Regions from separate parts of the Bacillus sp. FSL H8-0534 genome, predicted to be linked through region 3. Evidence: riboswitches for the same ligand, from Rfam matches in the RefSeq annotation. Region 3 holds a riboswitch; each other region holds the start of a gene.

Region 1 (5,407 bases), 2.2 Mb from region 3:
TAAGCAATTAATTCTGATGTGTTGATTTTCCAATTTGGTACTGCAACAGGTACATATTTTTGAACAAGCTCAAGTATTTTCCCTTCTAATGCCCCTCTTTCAATGACATCAGGTCTTCTCGGTTTCCGAAGAACCCATGAAGCGCCCTTCTCATCAGTAGCAAATACAACTTGAAAGTCCATTCCTGATTCATTTAATTCAGCGCTTTCTTTATTCAATGGTAAACCATTTTTTTCAGCGATTTTTAAAATTTCTTCTATACTTTTCTGTTCATTTGCATTTGTCATCTTTAAACACCCCTTTAAAATTCTTCATATAAGCACAAAAAACACAGGCTAATTCCCCATGTTTTTTGTAAACGGAATGCGCTCTCACAAATATACTGTACTATTTTCATTTGGCTCTTCCTTGCACCCAAGTAGCAATGTCATTTATAACATACTCAGGGATATTGGCAGGACTATTATATTCATCCGGTTTACTTAATTCCCCATCACCTTCTGTAAAGAAGTGATTTAACTTTGGATATAGTCGATAATCTACGTTATCTCGCTCTTTTAATTGTTCTTTCCAAAGAGGAATTTCGATTTTTGATTGAACTTGATAGTCTCTTTCTCCCTGAATAATAAGAAGAGGTGTCTTTTGTTCTTTGGACATTTCCGCTGCCTTAATTTTACGAATAGAATCCCAAAATACAGGTGATCCTAAATAAAAATCTTTTGGAGGATTCTGACTAGAGAAGTTAGGATCATTTAATAATTTAAATTGCTCTTTGTAAAATTTATATTCTTCAGGTTTCATTCTTCCAATAGAAAAAAGATAATCAAATTGATCTAAAACAACATCTTGGATTGTACGAGCTGGTCCTCCCATTACAATCGCCCCAGCAATATTTTGATTTTGGTCTTTTTCGATCATTTGCGGAACCATCATTCCACCTTGACTATGACCAAGAATATAAATTTGATTCTTGTCTATCATAGGTTCATTTTGAAGAAAACGAGTGGCAAGAAGTGCATCGTCCGTTGTCTCTTTATCAACTGTATAAAAAGGACTAAATTGCGTCTTCAATCCATGTTCATAGGTTCGTTTATTATAGCGAAGGACAGCAATTCCTTTTGAAGCAAGACCTTCAGCTAAATCGCGAAATGGTTTTAAAGCAAATGCAGTTTCATCTTGATCGCTTGCTCCAGATCCTTGAACAAGGATAACCACTGGGAAAGGACCATTTCCCTTTGGAACAGACAATGTTCCTGGTAATGGAAACGCGCCACTTCCGACTACTACTGCTTTTTCAACAAATGATTCAGGCTTACTATATGATGGACGTTCTGCGACAGGACTAAACGACATGCTAAATTGAAAATCATCTATTTTTCCAGATGGATCTAATTTAATTAGTAAAGGCACAGTAAATTGTTCAAAAACTAATCCAATCTCTACATTTGTATGAACGGAATTTGTCTCTTTTTGTTTTATCTCTCCAATTCCAATAAAAGAACCTGCTTGTAATTGTACTGGGAGTCCCTTCCAATAACTCTCCAGCCATTTTTCAGATATTATCTTCTGTAAAGATCGAGAAGTTAAATCAAATGCAGATTTATAATTTTCAGCATGCATATCACGAATAAATGTAAGAGTAGTAGATATAACAGGATTTTCATCATCAACATTGTCTATTTCTTTTATATTTGTGTTTGTTTCCTTTAATGTCGAAATAAATTGGTGGTTGAACGGATTATTATATGTATTGGCATAAAAACTTGTTTTCAATACATCCATATTCCTCCCCTCATACAAACTTGAAGGACTCGCGAAATTTTTAGGTGAAATTACTTCCTCCGCATATGAAACAGAAGGAATACTTATCACACAAATTGCACTAACGAGTAAAAAATTATTTCCTATTCGTTTTCTTGTTTTCATATTTATTGATCCCTTTCCAAAATTAAATTTTTTTAATAGAACACCCCAATTATTGTAAGTGGAATAAAAAGTGTCAAAAAGATTAATAATCTTCTTTACGATTACCCTCTAACAAGTTAAAAAGGAATTATAAACAAAATTCAATAAAAACCATCTTCTCCCTCTTTTTTATTGTGTAATTTTTTTATAATATGTAATCAATTAATCACTAAAATTAATTTTCCTAAAACATAGAATATAGATATTATTATTTTGTAAAAAAAAATGACTAAACTAAGTTAGTCATTTTCTATACTCTCGCATGCTTGATGAGAGACATATCTTTTCATTATAAACTTACATCTTCTACTTGTTCTTCCACTGGCCACTTTTCTAATGTGTAAGCCATCTCCCAAAATGAATACTCATATTGACTGCTAATTACAAAATGCTGTTTCATTCGCTTACGATCAGCTTCTGTTACTGTTTCAGCAATGGCATCTAATCTAGCAATTTGCTCTTCTACTAAAGTACGGAACCAATCAGAGCCATATGCGGAAATCCATTCTTGGTAAATTGGTTCTTCAGGTTGACATTCCTTGAGTCGCTCACCAATTTCATAATAAAGCCAATAGCAAGGCAAAATTACTGCGATAACATCCCCGATATGCCCATCATATGCAGCGCGATACATATGTGATGTATACGCATAAGCCGTCGGTGCAGGAATGAACGATTCTTTTTCTTCTTTCGTAATTCCTAGTTTTTTAGCGAAATTCTCATGCAGTGATAATTCCGCTTGATATGTATTTTGTGCATGGTGCGCCATACGGGCTGTCGTTTCTAATTCAATAGCTTTTGCTGCTCCTAACGATTGGATTCTTGCAAAATGACTTAAATAATATGAATCTTGCAAAACGTAATAGCGGAAACTAGCTAAATCTAATATGCCGTCTCCTAGTTTTGTTACAAATGGATGATTAAAACTTGCTTCCCAAATTGGATTAACTTCTTTACGTACTAACTGTGAAAATGACATGAAAGACCCTCCAATAAACATTTTAATAATAAAAATGAAACAGATTTCTTAACCAATCGCTCGTTAACGACTAGACTACAGAGATTTACTTCAAATAGGTGCACAAAAATAAAAAAGCTTTCTTTACACACACGTAAAGAAAGCGGACTGGACATCATCAATATTTTAAAAATATCATCTTCTGTCACTTCCACTTCCCTACGCTGGTATTACCCAGATCAGGTCCTAAGAGTTTCAAAAATATCCTTTGATCTCAGCCTATAAAAGGCCCCCCTAGTGGATAGAAATAAACTATTTAACTTTGATACTTATCATAACATAATCCATATAACTATCAAATATAATTTGAACGTTCGAACTTCATAAAGTAAAACTTTATAAAATGGGGTATTCTTCATCATCCCTTACCAGTCGGGCTTTTATGGGCAATTTATACTGGATAAAATACGAGTTTGCATAACAACATTACTTTTCTTTTCTTACTAATGTTTCAATCTGCTCCTTCGCATTCAAATCACAAACACCACCGTGATAACAAATTATCCTCTCAATATCAAACTCTAAAAATCTTCTAAGTGATTCTGTAGCTGTTTCCATATCTGGTGTCGTATGTGGAACTGGCCCTTTTAGTTTTCCTTCAACACATACCATCGCGTCACCTGCAATTAATGTCTTATACTTTTCACTATATAAACTAATATGCCCCGGAGTATGTCCTGGTGTATGAATCACTTCAATGCCTCCGAGAAATGGAAGTCTTTGTCCATCTTCTAAGGTTTGATTTACTTTTGCTGTTGGAGGATTTTTATATAAAGCTTGCACAACATCTGGAAGTGCCGCCCATTTTTCTTCACTCATTTTATTTGGATCTCCTTTAATAAGGGGTAACTGTCCTTCAATATAAGGTTTGTCTAATCCATGGGCGTACACTTCAATAGAATGATCTGCCTTCTGCTGTATTTCAGGAAGACTTCCAATATGGTCTATATCTTGATGAGTTAAAATAACTGCTTGTAATTGTTCAAAAGGCACACCAATACCAATCATTGCATCGCGAATCCCTTCTAATTGACCTGGCATACCAGTATCGACTAATAGAGCTTCTTTTTCATCCCAAAGTAATGTTGGATTTAATTCAAATCCTTGAATTTTCAATTTCAAAACCGCTAGACCGTTTTCTATTTTCATACTACACGTCCCCCTCGATACATAAATTAGTGAAGTTATTTCTCTTACTAAAATGTATCACCCTAAGGGTTTGATGTCAAATGTTAAAATTTTAATTATAACATAAAAATATTTATTTGTCAAGTTGATTATTATCTTTTTCATTTTAATTGAAGACTATATTTTTTCATCATACATCTTTTCGATACAAATTAATTAAATCTTTCAAAGCCGCTGCCGCTGCTCCTCTTGGGCTTGAAGCTCCTCCGGTTGAAGTAACTTTCCCCATCGTATCAGTATGAAAAGTGATTCCTTTTTCTGTTCCATTTACATGAGCCAATGGATGCCCTTTCTCTATTTCACGCGGGCATACTTCAAGTTTAAGATTTCCTGAATGATCTTTATATGCTGTTGCAATTAGTTTTAGAGATTTACCTTGTTCTTTTGCTTTCTCTATATCTTGTTTTGTAACATCCTCTATACCTTTTATAGATATACAATTCAATGAACATTCTGCTTGCAGCAAACTATTTGCCAATAATAAAAGTTTACAAGCACTATCCATTCCACTTATATCTAATGAGGGGTTTGTTTCAGCTATCCCTTTGTGCTGTGCTTGATGCAATGCTTCCTGGAATGTTACATCTTCTTCATACATTTTTGTAAGAATATAATTTGTTGTTCCATTTAAAATACCTTCTATACTTTCAATTTGACATCCTGCTAAACTGAATTGTCCAATATCTAATGTAGGGAGTGCAGCAGCAGTTGCGCCGCTATAATAGATACGTACGTTTGCGAGTTTTGCTTTTTCTTTTATTTCTTTCCATGCGTTAACAAGTGCTCCTTTCGAAATAGCTACTACATCCATATGGTTTTCAATCGCTGTTTCAATGTATGTTCTTCCTGGTTCACCAGTTTGAAGATTAGTTGGTGTCGATTCAATTAATACAGTACCAAAAGGAAACTTTTCACTTTTATCAAGTGGATAGTGTTTGGTATACTTCTCTAATACATGAGAACCAGTACCATAAGTTAATAATTCTTTAATATGTAAACCTTTGTCATTATAAAGATTGACTGTACTCCCAATAATTCCAGTAAAAACAAGTTCGATGCCGTACATCTCTTTTATATATGAAGCTTTCTCAAATACCAATCTTACAAACTCTTTTCCAACAGTTCCATATCCAGATATCACCACGTTAACTCTCATATCATCACCTCGGACTATCATGCTATTTTAATGTTAACTCCATTATACTTCGAAAGTAAAATACAATTCACGAAGTAAAA
Region 2 (5,407 bases), 750 kb from region 3:
TTACTAAAATGTCTAGAGTAGCTTCTCTTTATAATAATGACTCCCTAAATAATTTCTACATCTTTACAAACAAAAACACCATATATATATCCATTTTGTTTTTCCTTCATACTAAGTCGCGGCTATGAAAACAAAAGAAGATTCCCACTCGTTCTCCCCTTTTGTTTTCACTCGGCATGGGGCAGGACCTGACCGCTTCTATGCTCGGGCGGACGCTCTCTCCCATCTGAAAAATAGGTTTTAAATCGTTTTTTCAATTTGTATTTATATAGGTTCTTCTCTCTATCAAAAAGCACTAGTTATCTCTCTCGTATCTATATTTGCCTTTTAACATCAAATACACATATTCACTAGATTCAGGTACATGCCTAGTTCTTCTTATTTTTTTTTGAATATAATGCTGTATACACTTGAGACAAGCTCAAATCTATTTGCTCAAGTAAAAAAGAAAGGTAGGCTAACAATGAGTACTGAAATATTGATTACAATCGTCGTCTTCTTCTTAACCATGATCATCATTTTTTGGCGACCACGGGGATTGAATGAAGCATGGCCCGCTGCAATTGGTGCCGGTATCATTCTCCTTACAGGACTTGTATCAAAACCGGATGTTATGGATATTATTAGTAAAATAGGAGGCGCCTCCATAACTATCTTAGCAACCATCGTTATGGCCGTTATATTAGAAAGCTTCGGCTTCTTCCATTGGGCGGCTGCAAAACTGGCAAATCTAGCAAAAGGTTCTGGTCACCGTTTATACTGGTATATTCAATTACTATGCTTCCTCATGACTCTTTTATTTAACAACGATGGCAGCATCTTAATTACAACTCCAATTTTAATTTTACTTCTCAAAAACCTTCAATTAAAACCACACCAACAAATTCCGTATTTACTAAGTGGTGCTTTAATTGCTACTGCTTCAAGTGCACCAATTGGTGTAAGTAATATCGTAAACTTAATCGCATTAAATATCGTACACATGACACTTTATATGCACACTGCAATGATGTTCGTACCTGCAACACTAGGACTACTATTTATGTCATGGCTCATGTACACTGTTTTAAAGAGAAAACTACCTAAAAAATTACCAGTTTCTTCTTATGATATTGAAGAAATCTTCTTCACAAAAAATTTCCATCCTCTAAAAGGAAAAAATTCCGTTGATACAAAACAAAAACGGACAAAATTTATGTTAAAGGTATTACTTTTCGTATTCCTTATGCGCTGTCTTCTCTTCGTCGCTTCCTTCCTATCCATACCAATTGAAATTGTAGCTGTACTCGGTTCACTCGTTCTCCTTGTATGGAGATGGTACTATTTACGTACAAACCCTGTCGATATCTTAAAAAAGACACCGTGGCACATTTTGATCTTCGCATTCTCCATGTATGTTATTATTTACGGGCTTCACAATGCAGGATTAACAACGTTTCTTGTAAAGTGGCTCGAACCGATTGTTAACCAGCATCTACTATACGCAAGCTTTACAATGGGTGGATTGGTTTCACTTCTCTCCAACGTCTTTAATAATCACCCCGCATTAATGATTGGTACCATTACATTAACCGAGATGGGACTCGATCCAGTCACTCTAAAAACAATTTATCTTGCAAATATTATCGGTAGTGACATGGGATCGTTATTATTACCAATCGGTACACTTGCTTCCCTCATTTGGATGTACATCCTAAAACAAAATAAAATTAAAGTGAAGTGGAAAGATTATTTAAGCGTATCCCTTATCGTCATCCCACTCTCAACAATCGTAACATTATTCCTCTTATTCTACTGGGTACAACTTTTCTTCTCCCTCTAAAAAACAATAGCCTCCTTTGCTACCGTCTTAGCAAAGGAGGCTTCTTCTATATTTAAATTAGATACACGTGATCAATCAAGTTAAAAGGTGTTCGGAAGCCGTACATATCCCCCACTATTTGTGGGCATTCGTACCCCCATCTCAAATCCAATTATTGATATAAGTGACTACCAGCTTCTTTAAATTCTTCTGATTTCTCTTTCATGCCTTTTTCAATTGCTTCTGTTGTTTCTAAATCATTTTCTTTTGCATATTCACGAATGTCATGTGAAATTCTCATACTACAGAACTTCGGACCACACATGGAACAGAAATGAGCTGTTTTTGCTCCTTCTGCTGGTAATGTTTCATCGTGGAAATCCATTGCCCGTTCAGGATCTAACGATAAGTTAAATTGATCGCGCCAGCGGAATTCAAAACGCGCTTTTGAAAGAGCATCATCACGTTGCTGCGCTGTTTTGTGTCCTTTCGCAAGATCAGCCGCATGCGCCGCAATTTTATACGTAATAACCCCTTCACGAACGTCATCTTTGTTCGGTAAGCCTAAATGCTCTTTCGGTGTTACATAACAAAGCATTGCTGTACCAAACCAGCCAATCATCGCTGCACCAATCGCCGATGTAATATGATCATACCCCGGTGCAATATCCGTTGTTAAAGGTCCAAGTGTATAAAATGGTGCGCCTTGGCAAATATCAAGTTCTTTATCCATATTTTCTTTAATTAAATGCATTGGTACATGCCCTGGTCCTTCAATCATAACTTGAACATCATGCTTCCAAGCAATTTTTGTTAACTCACCAAGCGTTTCAAGCTCAGAGAATTGCGCTTCATCATTCGCATCTGCAATCGAACCTGGACGTAATCCATCTCCAAGAGAGAAGGAAACATCATATTGTTTCATAATTTCACAAATTTCTTCAAAGTGAGTGTATAAGAAGTTTTCTTTATGATGGAATAAACACCACTGCGCCATAATAGAACCACCGCGCGAAACAATTCCTGTCGTACGTTTTGCTGTAATTGGAATGTAACGAAGTAGTACACCTGCATGAATTGTAAAGTAATCCACACCTTGCTCCGCTTGTTCAATTAACGTGTCACGGTATACTTCCCAAGTTAAATCTTCAGCAATACCATTTACTTTTTCTAGCGCTTGATAAATCGGCACTGTTCCAACTGGTACAGGAGCATTACGAATAATCCATTCACGAGTCGTATGAATATTTTTCCCTGTTGATAGGTCCATAATTGTATCTGCACCCCAGCGCGTTGCCCATGTCATCTTCTCTACTTCTTCCGCGATAGAAGAAGAAACTGCAGAGTTACCGATATTCGCATTTACTTTCACGTGGAAATTGCGTCCGATAATCATCGGTTCTGCTTCTGGGTGGTTAATGTTTGCTGGTAAAATCGCACGTCCTTCTGCGATTTCTTTACGAACAAACTCAGGCTCTACACCTTCACGAATCGCAACATATTCCATCTCAGATGTAATGATACCGTTACGTGCATAGTGCATTTGCGTTACATTTGCGCCCTTTTTTGCACGAAGTGGTTTACGATCCATCTGCGGGAACACAGGTGTATGCTGAGAAGCAGCCTTCACGCCATCATCTTCCGGTTTAATTTCACGTCCTTCATACTCTTCTACATCTCCACGGTCAACACTCCAAGCACGGCGAGGTGTTGGAATTCCTTTTTCCAGCTCTACTTTGTACTCAGGGTCTGTGTACGGACCACTTGTATCATACACGCGAATCGGCGGATTTGGTACACCGTTTGTATCACTTTGCTCAATCTCACGCATTGGTACTTTCATACCTTCACGCGGGCCATCCACATAGACTTTCTGACTTCCTGGTAAACTCGACTTCAATTCAATTTGCTCAGCTGAAACAGATTGCTTCATAATTTGTGTTTCCTCCCCTTTATCATTTCAGGCAAATCGAACTTGCTCAGAATCTCGGGCCACCTTCTGGGCAATTCGATTCCCGCTTCAGCAGCTAGAATGATCGGTGGCTTCGCCTCTTCAGCTGAAGCTCCATCCCCTCCCATTCTGACCGAGCCGCTTTCGCTTTACTTGTGAAAAGGACAAGAACTAGTGACCAGCGCATGCCAAAATAAAAAGAGCCAGGTCCATAGTAAAACAAGGACCTGGCTCATAAAGACATAGTTATGTAAAGCCGTTAACTTCCCTACGCTGGTACGAGCCAGATCAGGTCCAGAGGGTTAAGAAGTTCTCGCACTTCTCTCTCAGCCCACGCTTCTCTTGGGCACCCCTAGTTTATCACTGATTTAATTTTCAATACTTTCCCATCATACACGATAATCAGAAAAATGCAAAGGCATGAAGTACAATTTTTACATGTCGTTTTTTATCTGCTAGTCGATACTCCCTATTGAACCACTGATTATTAACCCGACCAATCGGGCTTTTACAGGCAGTTCATCTCCCACCTAACTTCTTTGTTTCCACTGAATTTTGAGGTGGGGGTCAAAACTTACCCATGTTCAGCTAAAATCAGAACACCTAAAAAGTTAGTCATATTATTTATTCACATATGTAAAGTAAAGTTTAGATCAGGAGTGAAATTATAATGGGTTGTTTGGGATCTATCTTCCGATTTACGTTTTTCGCAATATGTATCATTTTTGTCCTCTGGTTTGGAGGCTCGTCAATTATAGCCTTCTTTTCTGCTCTGTTTTGGGGAAGTTGGATGCATTTTTGGACATTATTTTCTATCTGGATTACTGCAAATTACGGAATCGGTTGGCTGTTTGAAGTTCACTGGAAAGATGAGGACGCAGGCGAAGAATTCTTTGCAATTTTTATTCTTTTCATCAGCATACTTATTTATAGAGGGATCAATAAACTTGGAAGGGTATTTATTCGAGGATGAATAGTCTTTCATGCCGTGCGTAACCATCGGGTTAAGTGTATGTATCATTTTAGGCATAAACAAGCCAGGTACTTTCAGCACCTGGCTTGTTTGTGTTAAGTTGGTGGCTATCTACTTAAGGTATCATCCACGTTAAATAATAAGCTTGTACATATGTCATAATACCAACAATAACTACAAAGAATATACTATGTTTTACTGTGAAGCGGAATAAGTCAGATTCTTTTCCAGCGAGACCTACTGCTGCACACGCGATCGCAATCGATTGCGGAGAAATCATTTTACCCGTTACACCACCTGTTGTATTTGCAGCAACAAGCAATACTTCTTTCACACCAACTTGCTGTGCTGTAATAGCTTGCAAATTGGAGAATAGCGCGTTTGCCGATGTATCTGATCCTGTTAAGAATACACCGAGCCAGCCAAGGAATGGTGAGAAGAATGGGAATAATCCACCTGTTCCTGCTAATGCTAACGCGAGTGTTGAGGATAAACCAGAATAGTTTGCGATGAATGCGAATCCTAATACTAAACCGATAGATAGAATTGGCATTTTTAATTCTTGTAACGTTTCTGCAAATGTTTCTATAGCTTGTTTTGCACTCATTTTTAAAATAATGATAGAAATGATACAAGCGATTAAAATTGCTGTTCCAGTTGCTGATAAAATATCAAGTTTGAA
Region 3 (5,407 bases):
CAGCATAATCGGCTTTTCGCATAAATAGGTACGAAGGAAACTAATACGCTGACGCATACCACCGGATAATGCATCTGGATAATGATTTGCGTATTCAGCTAGACCAAATTGTTGCAAGGCTTCCATTCCTTCTGTAAGTCTCTCTTTCTTTGGCTTCCCATCAATTTCTAATGGAAGAACAATATTTTGTAGTGCTGAACGCCACGGGAGCAACAAATCTTGTTGCGGCATATAACTTACACTATCCTGTTTTTGAACAAGGGTATCGTTATAGATTACCTCACCACTAGTTGCCTCTTCAACACTCGCAATCAGATTTAATAACGTACTTTTTCCGCAACCACTTGGGCCTACAAACGAGACAAACTCACCTTCTTGTATAGAAGCACTAATCTTTTCTAGTACATTTTTCCCATCAAATGCTTTCACAACATCTTTTATTTGTAATCCGTTCATTTTTCACTTGGAAGGAACTCGTTTGTAAAGGCATCTTTTACATCAATTTTCTTTTTAATAACTTTGTTATCGTGTAAGAAATTCATATAATTCGTCCAAACTTCTTCCTTCTGTACTCCCCACGCTTTCGCATCGTCTTGATACTTCGTACTTAACCATTTTTGGCTCTCTTGTACTAACTCTTTATTAATGTCCGGTACATTTTTAATTAAAATATCAGCCGCTTCTTTTGGCTCTTTAATTGCAAAGTTATATCCTTCTGCCGTTGCGTTCATGAATTTTTTCACAAAATCTTTATCTTGCTTTGTATGCTTTTCACTTGTAATAATGACAGGACTATAGAAATCTAACGCTGGATCTAAATCTTTTACCATGATCGTATTTAATTCTTTTCCTTGTCGTTTTGCTTCAATGCCATCCCAGCCATAATAAATCCATTCAAAGTCTGCATCGCGGCCAATTGATTTAAAGAAATCTGTTTGTCCAAGAACAACCTTTTCTACTTTACTAAAATCAGCTTGATGCTTATCCATAATTGTTTTTAACGTCGCTTCTTCTGCTGGTGCACCCCAACCGCCGTAGCGCTTACCTTCAAACCCTTTCGGAGAGGTAATATTATCTTTTTTCAGTGATGCAAATGCAGATGTATTATGTTGAATAATTGCTCCAATTGAAACAACCGGTATTCCTTCAACACGAGCTGATGTTACGTTTTCTTGATAACTTACACCGAAATCAGCTTTTCCTGATGCAATCATTTGCTCTGCCGATACGTTATCACCCGGCTGAATGATTTCTACGTCTAAACCTTGTTTTTTATAGTAGTCTTTCGTCTTTGCTACATATAAACCAGTATGGTTTGTATTCGGGAACCAGTCTAAAACAACTTTTACTTTCTTTTCTTTATCTGCGCTCTCTTCTTTCTTCGCCGCATTACAGCCAACAACACCAGCTGCAAGTATTGCAGCTAGCATCACTTTTAAGCCTTTTTTCATTTTCTGTCGTCCTTTCTGTATATCCATGGTGCTGTTAGTCTTGCCATAAATTCTACGATAAAATACAAGAGCAATGTCACCATGACAATAATTGCTGCAATACCAAATACACGAGCTGTTAAAAAGGATTTTGTTGCACGAGTAAGCATAACACCTAATCCCTCGCTCGCACCAAGCCACTCCCCGATAATTGCTCCCATCACGCTATATGTAACCGCAATTTTTAATCCAGAGAAAAAATATGGAAGCACGGCAGGGAATTTTACCTTCTGATAGATTTGCCATTTTGTCGCACGCATTGTTTGCAGCAACTTGAGCATGTTTTTATCTACTGTTTGAAAACCTTCTAAAATACTAAGAGCAATTGGAAAGAAACAAACAAGAATAACGACCATCACCTTTGGGAGCATTCCATATCCAAACCAAATAATAAATAGAGGGGCTAGTACGACAATCGGAATGGTTTGTGAAATAACGAGTAACGGATTAATTAACACACGAAATAACGGAATCACATCCATAATAATTGCAATACTCGTTCCAAGTAAAATCGCAAAGAATAATCCGATGATAACTTCTTGTAGTGTTTGCATTGTATTTGGCAACAATAAATCTTTCATTCCAATGAGTTCCTGTACAATAGTAGAAGGCTTGGGTAAAATCCACGGTTCAATTCGAAATAATGAAACAGATCCTTCCCATATAGAAATGAGAAGGATTAGCCAAATCATTGTAATTGTTATGTTAGATCGTTTCTGGTTTTTCATATTCATCACGGTACTTCCAAACTTTCTCATCAATCGTTACACCTGTACTTGGACGATAATGAATTTTAATAGAAGTAATAACCTCTTCTGCTCCAGCATCAACACAAGCTTGTTGTGCACGCTTAATGACATCAAGAAGCACGTCTAATTCTCCTTCTAGTGTTGTTTCCATCGCACCTACTTCATAACGAACACCCGATTGTTGTACGACTTCAATTGCTTTATCAACAACGGCATACACATCTTTCGTTTTTGCTTGTGGTACGACTGAAAATGAAATTGTAACTTGTTGTGACATCCGAAAATCCCCCTTGCAAAATATGTTCTGTAAAAAGAAAAGGCTTTCCTACAAAATACGTAGGAAAGCCTTGTATGCAAGTTATTATACAATAACATCTGCTTACATCACTTTAAGTAACTCCCTACGCTGGCATTATCCAGATCAGGTTGAGGGTCGATGCTTACTTACATCCTCTCAGCCAATTGGCTCCCCGGTCTTAATTCGTTTTCATTGTAGCATGATTTATTTTTTCAAACAAACAAATCTACATTTTTTCATAATATGATACCGCTCATAATCTATTGTTCATATATTTTATACTATATTTTCAAAGAAGCTGGTGCCTCAAAACTTGGTAAATGGCATTTTTGGCTCTTACATATCGGACTACCGATTATAATGATTGCACTTGCTCTTGAGATTTATGGCTACCATGCAGCTATACCTTTTGTTGCTGGTGGAAGTATTCTTGTTGTTCTTGCTATTATCATTTTTGCTATTAATATTTTCACACAAATTAAAGAATCTCTAAAATAAGTCTATTTCATAAGAAAAAAGCAGAAACAGATGAATTCGTTTCTGCTTTTTTCTTTGCAACACATTCACTATACGTCCATTATTTCTTATTTATATATTAAATTAAAGTAATTGTTTTTCCAAAATAATGTCACAAAATATAGTGAATGTTACATTTTATGTGTTATATAATAAAAAGGTTGATTTAACAGGTCTTTATTTGAATAATTTAATAATTATCATTCAAATTAAATTATTCAAAAATATCTTACCATATAAATTTTGGAGGTAGTTTATCATGTTTTGGCTACAATTTCTTACCTTATTACTCTGCATTTTTATCGGTGCACGCCTTGGTGGAGTTGGACTAGGGGTAATGGGTGGCGTTGGTATGGCAATACTTGTATTCGTATTCCATTTACAACCTACAGCTCCTCCTATTGACGTTATGCTGATGATTTTAGCAGTCATTACAGCTGCAGGTGCCTTACAAGCTGCAGGTGGAATGGATTACCTTGTTCATCTTGCAGAAAAAGCACTTCGTAAAAACCCGAAGCGCATTACATTTTTCGCACCTATTGTGACATATTTATTTACATTGTGCGCTGGAACTGGACATGTTGCCTATTCCGTACTTCCCGTTATTGCAGAGGTATCACGTGAATCAGGAATTAGACCTGAACGCCCGATGTCAATTGCCGTAATCGCTTCGCAACAAGCAATTACAGCAAGTCCAATCTCTGCTGCAACTGTGGCCCTGTTAGCAATGCTAGCTGATTATAAAATTACATTGTTAGATATTTTAAAAGTAAGTATTCCTTCTACTTTCATCGCTTGTATGCTAGCTGCTTTCGTTGCCAGCAAAATGGGTAAAGAGTTAAATGAAGACCCTGAATACTTGAAACGATTAAAAGAAGGAATGATTCCTAAACTTGAAGAAAAGAAAGAATTTATCGGTGCAAAGGGCGCCAAATTATCTGTTGTTCTCTTCTTATTTGCAACTATTTTTGTTGTTCTTCTTGGTTCATTCGAAGCACTTCGTCCAGGATGGATGATAGACGGAAAATTAGTTCGGCTTTCAATGCCAAACACAATTGAAATGGTAATGTTAACAATTGCTGCTCTTATTATTATCTTCTGTAAGCCAAATGTAGAAAGCATTGTATCTGGAAATGTCTTCAAAGCTGGTGCTACAGCCGTTGTTGCAATCTTCGGTATCGCTTGGATGGGAGACACATTCTTTAACGGAAACTTAAGTACGATTCAAGGATCGATTCAACACTTAGTAACAAGCGCACCATGGTTATTCGCTATTGCATTATTTATTCTATCTATTTTACTGTATAGCCAGGCAGCAACAGTACGTGCGTTAGTGCCACTCGGATTATCACTTGGTATTTCACCAGCACTTCTTATTGCGATGTTCCCTGCAGTAAACGGATATTTCTTCATTCCGAACTACGGAACAATTGTTGCTGCGATCAACTTTGACCGTACAGGAACAACACGTATTGGTAAATATGTATTAAATCATAGCTTTATGATTCCTGGTCTGGTCGCAACATTTGCTTCCATTGGAATTGGGATGCTACTAATTTCAATTATGTTTTAATATATAAAAAGCACAAACTTTTTCTGAATAAAGTTTGTGCTTTTTTCATTTAATCAAACGTTTGTTTAAATTCTTTATTCAATAACCTCTACATTATATCCTTTCTTCTCTATCGCGCTTAGCACTTCTTCAATATGATTTTTATTTTTCGTTTCTAATGATAAATGGAGCTGCGCATACCCAGGAAACACCTTTGTTCCAATTCTCTCTAAATGAATATGTAATACGTTCGCTTCAAAATTTGTCACAATTTCAAGTAAGTGTTGCAAATGTCCTGGTTTATCCTTAATTGTTGTCGCAATGTGAACAAATCGACCAGCTTCAACCATTCCATGTTCAATAATACGAGTGATAAAGTTTACGTCGACATTCCCTCCACTTAAAACTGACACAACCTTTTTTTCCTTCACAGGTACTTTTTGATATAGTAGCGCCGCTAATGAACTAGCACCGGACCCCTCTACTAATAATTTATTGCGTTCAAGTAGCATTAGCATCGTTCGTGCAATTTCCATTTCATCCACACAAAAAATATCATCTACGTAGCGCTCTACAAGCTGAAAAGTAAGCTCACCTGGTCTTTTTACCGCGATTCCATCTGCCATAGTCGGCGAAGATTCTACTGTAATTACCTTCTTTTCTTCAAAGGATTGCTTCATACCTGGACAAGCAAGCGCTTGTACACCATATATTTTTACCGATGGCTTCTGTTCTTTAATCGCCATCGCTATACCTGCAATTAAACCTCCGCCTCCAACAGGACAGATTACTGCATCTATAT
Region 4 (5,407 bases), 1.2 Mb from region 3:
TTGAGGCAAGAGATGGGAAAGAAGCTTTATCCTTGTTTGAAGAAGAAGAGGTTCATTTAGTTATTCTTGATATCATGTTACCGGAATTGGATGGTTGGTCTGTTTGCCGAAGAATCCGTAAAACGTCTCAAGTGCCGATTATTATGCTCACGGCACGTGTGGATGAAGACGATACGTTACTTGGATTTGAGTTAGGAGCGGATGATTATGTAACGAAGCCATATAGTCCGCCTATTTTACTAGCGAGGGCAAAGCGATTACTTGAAAGTCGAATACTTACAAGTAAATCTCCAAGTAATGAAGATGATACGCTATCTATTCATGGAATTTGTGTTCATTTCCCATCACGTATCGTTACGATAGAGGGAGTGGACATTAATTTAACACATACAGAGTTTGAGATATTGACCTATTTTATGCAGAATCAATGGATTGTTTTGACAAGAGAGCAATTGATTTCAAGAATTTGGGGATATGAATTTGCTGGTGATGACCGGACAGTGAATAGTCATATCCGTAATTTACGAAATAAATTAGGAGATAAAGCAAAGTACATTACGACTGTTGTTCGGATGGGGTATAAATTTGAGGGGAATGTATGAGAAAAGGGATTGTACTCAAATTATTTATTCTTACAACAGCACTATGCATGTTGATTTTAGCGACGATTTTTATTGGACAAACGATATTTTTCAAACAATATTATGCCAACAGAAAAGTAAATGATATTCAAACAAATATAAGCTCCTTTGAGAGAGAGTATTTGAATAGTGATGGTAACACAGAAGCAATTCAGAAACTGGAACAAGATTTTTATAGAGAAAATAATACATGGATTACAGCATTAGATAGTGATGGAAATTTAAAACATGCGACTGATTTTTATTTAGAAGTAAAGCTGGATCGGCTATCGCAGAAGGAACTTGGAAAAACAAACCTTACAATCCCTCTCTATTATCTTATGGGGATAGAAGAGATTGAAAATGAAAAAATGCCGTATTTTTCAGGGTTGCAAATTTCAGTTTATGGGATGGTTAGAGATTCTACAGTTGTTCCTGCTGTATTAAATTTAAGTAAGGGTATAAATTGGTCCAACAAGCCATTAGATAAGAAAATAAATGAAATAGCTCCTAAGGTGAAAGAGGAAAAGAAAAGTGCTGCTCAAGTTCCTAGTACTGGTTTTGGGGGAACTGTTACAAAAGTGCAACTACCTGATAGTAAAGGGATAGTGAATCCACTTTATAAAAACACTTTGTTCTTGGAGAGTATAAAAGAATTTCAAGCGGACTTACTGTTAAATGAAAATAAAGATAACAATGATGCCTTAAGAATAAATGACTATGAAAAAAATGATATAAAATATAAATTATTAATCAAACCGATAAAGGAAAAGGATGGCTCTTTAACATATATATTCGCGATGGCGTCCTTGCAGCCCGTAGATGAAGCAGTGCAAATGGTAAAGGATTATTATGTATATATTATTGCATTTGTGCTAGTACTTACCTTGTTGGCATCTTTTTATTACTCAAAACAAATTGCAAAACCGCTATTACGAATTAATGATACAACGAAAAAAATTGCACATTTAGATTTTTCGGAAAGAATCCCAATTACTTCAAAAGATGAGATTGGCGATTTATCTAACAACATTAATATATTATCAAATACATTGCACACACATATTGAACAATTAGAACAAGATATTGAAAAAGAAAGAAAGCTAGAAAATACGAGAAAAGAATTTATTTCAGGTGTCTCACATGAATTGAAAACACCACTAAGTATTATGAAAAGCTGTATTTCGATTCTAAAAGATGGGGTAGCCGAACATAAGAAAGAATATTATTTTCAGGCAATGGAAAAAGAAGTGGATAAGATGGATATGTTAATTTTGGACATGCTGGAGTTAGCTAAATTTGAATCTGGCACGTATAAAATGCAGATGGATACTTTTCATATTGATGAGGTCATTGAGCATATATGTGGACAACTATCATTAGAAATAGAGAAGAAACAACTTCATATTCACAAACACATATCTCCAGCTCAAGTTGTTGCAAATCAACATCGCATTGAGCAAGTAATTGTCAATTTCATTACGAATGCAATCCGTTATACACCTGAAAAAGAGGATATTATTATTTCTACAATAGATGAGCTAAATCAAATAAAGATTTGTATAGAAAATAAAGGCACTCATATTGAAGAAGAACAATTAGATAAAATATGGGACCGTTTTTACCGTATAGATACAGCTCGTCAACGTTCAAACGGTGGAACGGGACTCGGACTTGCTATTTCCAAAAATATTTTGGAACTTCATGGCGTAGAGTATGGTGTAAATAATACAGCAGATGGTGTGTTGTTTTACTTCTATTTAAATAAAAAAGTGTAGTAGGATTTGTCTAAATACACAGAATGAAAAAGGTCTTTCTCAGTAGAGAAAGGCCTTTTGGTTTTTATCCCGTATTAACGGGCAGTAAGACCCCCACCTTCACTTCGTTTAGAGGAGGGGATCTTCTCGGTTAAAATGATAAAAAATAAGACTGCCATTTAGGCACTCTTATTTTTAAAATTTATATTATGCGCACCAATACTTTTAAATAAGCGTGGTGAAGTTGAAAACAGGAGTAGTAGTAATACTGTGCATAATGCAAATGAACCGAGCATTGTACTACCATTCACGATCAATGAATAAAGAACAGCTGACTGTCCTGGTGGTGCGTACTTCCCAAAGAAGATAACACCAGCAATAAAGTGACAGAAATAACGGGCAAAGCTACCAACAAATGTAGCAAGGATAATATAAAAAAGCGCCTTTTTCCCTTGCCCGCTTTTTGATGAAGGTTTATCTTTGCGGCTACCAATGTCGGATTGTACGTTAGATGTATGTTGGTTGTTCGCAAGTGCCTTTTGAATTGGACGATAGAATAAACCAGCAAAACCGATAAAAGCAAATGCAACGAAGTACTCAATAAACGCTTGAACTGGCGTTAAAATGTAAACATCGCCGACTACAATTTGTAGTAGACCCCAAATGAGTCCTCCTAAGAAAGCAGTTTTAAAGCCCCAGCGGTAAGCGATAATAAAAATAGGAATCATTGCAAATGAAACAGAACCGCCTGTTGGAAGTTTAATTGATAGTGGTAAAATGTCGATGATCAAGGCGAAGGCTGCAAGGATTGCAGATTCAATCATCGCTTGTAAATTGGTGTTACGCATGTTGTTAATCCCCCTAAATCCAAGTTGCACAAAAAAGAATACTTATCATAGGGAGATATGAAATACGTAAGTAGAAAAAGAATGAGGTATTTCAAGTTCAACGTTTGCACAATTCCTACGTTAGCATTAACTAACAGGTTCTAAGGGTCGGAACGAAGTGTTCCCTCTCAGCAGCAAAGCTCCCCCTGTGATAACGAGATTCTTTATTTGTTAGGTTTATTGTAATTGAAATGGATGAGAATGGCAAATGAATATATAAATACAAATTGAAACGGCATAAAAACCTTCTTTCTAGGTGGAAGAGAGGATTCGGCCATGGATAGAAGCGGTCAGACCCTCTTCCTGCTCCACGCCAAGTGAAAGCAAAAGGAGAAAACGAGTGGAGATCTCCTTTTGTTTTCATAGCAGCGACTTATATGCCAGCAAATCAACATGGATATATATAATTCTCCCGAAATGTTAATAAATAGGAAGAAAAAATATATAGTACTTGATTCATAGAATGTGATATAATTTTCTTGAAAATAATTATCATTCTCTTTCGAGGGGGAAGATTATGAGCTTAGTTGATATTAAAATAGGTGAAAAAGTATTAGTTAAAAATTTACAAACGTTAGATAAATTATTAAAGCGGAGATTAGCTGCTTTTGGTCTTTCAGAAGGAAGTGAACTTCGTATGAAACAAAAAGCGATGTTTAAAGGGCCGTGTACATTAGAGTGCCGTGGACAATTAATTAGTATTCGTCATTGTGACGCGAAAATGATAAAGGTGGAATTAGCGTGAATAAGGTTGCATTGCTAGGGAACCCGAATACAGGGAAAACATCATTATTTAATGCGCTGACGGGTTCGTATGAATATGTAGGAAACTGGAGCGGAGTAACAGTAGAAAAGAAGGTTGGTAAGTTAAAGGGGAAGCAAGGGACATTAATTGATTTACCAGGTATATATGATTTAAATCCTGTTTCTCGTGATGAAGGTGTCGTTACAAAGTTTCTACTAACAGAAGAATTTCATCATATGCTAAATATTGTTGACTCTTCTCAATTTGAGCGCAATATGCATTTAACATTGCAACTACTAGAGTTTGGTAAACCAGTTTCTATCGGTTTAAATATGATTGATGTTGCGAAGCAACGCGGAATTGTTATTAATGCGAACAGATTGTCAGAAGTATTAGGAGTAACGGTCGTTCCTGTTGTTGCGAGAAGTGGTAAAGGTTGTGAAGAATTACTGGCTACTCTTCATGAGAACGAGAAGAAAGAGAAAAAGTCTTTCATTCTTTCTTATGGTAAAGAAGTAGATGCAGGTATTGAAGAAATCATGGATCTTTTAACTCAAGCAAATTATGAGCATCCTAGATGGCTTACACTTCAATTTTTAAGTAATAACGAAGTAGTAGAACAAGAAGTTAAAAGATTGCCTGTTTATGAAAAGCTTGTAGCAATTCGTTCTAAATTAGAAGCGAAACTTGATAGTACGCTAGAACAGCATATTTACCGGACACGTGCAGCGTATATTGAAAAGTTAAAAACAAATGTCATTCAGCATGAAAAGGAAGGAAAGATTCCCTTTTCAGAAAAAATTGATAAGTTAATTACACATAAAATTTTAGGACTTCCAATCTTTTTAGCAGTTATGTTTTTTATTTTTCAGGTTACGTTTACGTGGATCGGTACGCCTTTATCAGATATGCTTGATGAATTTCTTGGTGGGCAGTTTACGGATTGGGTAACGGCAGGTTTAACAAACATTGGTGCCTCTGAGTTTATTCAAGCGCTCGTTACAGAGGGGATTATTGCCGGCGTTGGTGCGGTATTAGTATTCGTTCCACAAATTTTTGCATTGTTCTTCTTTATTTCGTTATTAGAAGACTCAGGGTATATGGCCCGCATTGCAGTTGTAATGGACCGTATTATGGAATTCTTTGGTTTAAACGGAAAAGCATTTATTCCTATGATTATCGGTTTTGGTTGTAACGTTCCTGGGATTATGGCAGCGAGAACGATTGAGCAGGAAAAAGAAAGATTACTTACCGTTTTAGTAACACCATTTATGTCTTGTTCAGCGCGTTTACCTGTATATGCATTATTTGCGGGAGTCTTTTTCCCGAATAGTCAAGCGACTGTTGTGTTCTCTTTATACATTGCAGGTATTGTACTTGCTTTACTCGTTACAAAAG

The links. A riboswitch is a leader RNA that binds a small molecule or an ion and turns the genes downstream of it on or off. The one in region 3 is predicted to bind thiamine pyrophosphate.
Region 1: it holds a riboswitch for thiamine pyrophosphate, as region 3 does, so the genes downstream of both, tenA (thiaminase II) here and MHH71_RS13820 (MTH1187 family thiamine-binding protein) in region 3, are expected to answer to the same signal.
Region 2: it holds a riboswitch for thiamine pyrophosphate, as region 3 does, so the genes downstream of both, thiC (phosphomethylpyrimidine synthase ThiC) here and MHH71_RS13820 (MTH1187 family thiamine-binding protein) in region 3, are expected to answer to the same signal.
Region 4: it holds a riboswitch for thiamine pyrophosphate, as region 3 does, so the genes downstream of both, thiT (energy-coupled thiamine transporter ThiT) here and MHH71_RS13820 (MTH1187 family thiamine-binding protein) in region 3, are expected to answer to the same signal.

Annotation. Positions count from the first base shown of each region.
Region 1 covers NZ_JBBOUC010000001.1:462,169-467,575, reverse strand. Annotated here, with positions in the region: gene MHH71_RS02620 (macrolide 2'-phosphotransferase) at 1-287, opposite strand, end outside; gene MHH71_RS02615 (alpha/beta hydrolase) at 394-1,926, opposite strand; gene tenA (thiaminase II) at 2,255-2,944, opposite strand; TPP riboswitch at 3,123-3,229, opposite strand; gene MHH71_RS02605 (MBL fold metallo-hydrolase) at 3,410-4,132, opposite strand; gene MHH71_RS02600 (homoserine dehydrogenase) at 4,302-5,327, opposite strand.
Region 2 covers NZ_JBBOUC010000001.1:3,444,476-3,449,882, reverse strand. Annotated here, with positions in the region: gene MHH71_RS17570 (arsenic transporter) at 464-1,822, shown strand; gene thiC (phosphomethylpyrimidine synthase ThiC) at 1,974-3,734, opposite strand; TPP riboswitch at 4,001-4,116, opposite strand; gene MHH71_RS17560 (hypothetical protein) at 4,543-4,725, shown strand; gene MHH71_RS17555 (lactate permease LctP family transporter) at 4,841-5,407, opposite strand, start outside.
Region 3 covers NZ_JBBOUC010000001.1:2,691,725-2,697,131, forward strand. Annotated here, with positions in the region: gene MHH71_RS13805 (ABC transporter ATP-binding protein) at 1-456, opposite strand, end outside; gene MHH71_RS13810 (ABC transporter substrate-binding protein) at 453-1,451, opposite strand; gene MHH71_RS13815 (ABC transporter permease) at 1,448-2,224, opposite strand; gene MHH71_RS13820 (MTH1187 family thiamine-binding protein) at 2,196-2,516, opposite strand; TPP riboswitch at 2,621-2,722, opposite strand; gene MHH71_RS13825 (hypothetical protein) at 2,898-3,035, shown strand; gene MHH71_RS13830 (anaerobic C4-dicarboxylate transporter family protein) at 3,313-4,626, shown strand; gene ilvA (threonine ammonia-lyase) at 4,701-5,407, opposite strand, start outside.
Region 4 covers NZ_JBBOUC010000001.1:3,846,124-3,851,530, forward strand. Annotated here, with positions in the region: gene MHH71_RS19485 (response regulator transcription factor) at 1-602, shown strand, start outside; gene MHH71_RS19490 (sensor histidine kinase) at 599-2,398, shown strand; gene thiT (energy-coupled thiamine transporter ThiT) at 2,557-3,225, opposite strand; TPP riboswitch at 3,320-3,421, opposite strand; gene MHH71_RS19500 (FeoA family protein) at 3,782-4,009, shown strand; gene feoB (ferrous iron transport protein B) at 4,006-5,407, shown strand, end outside.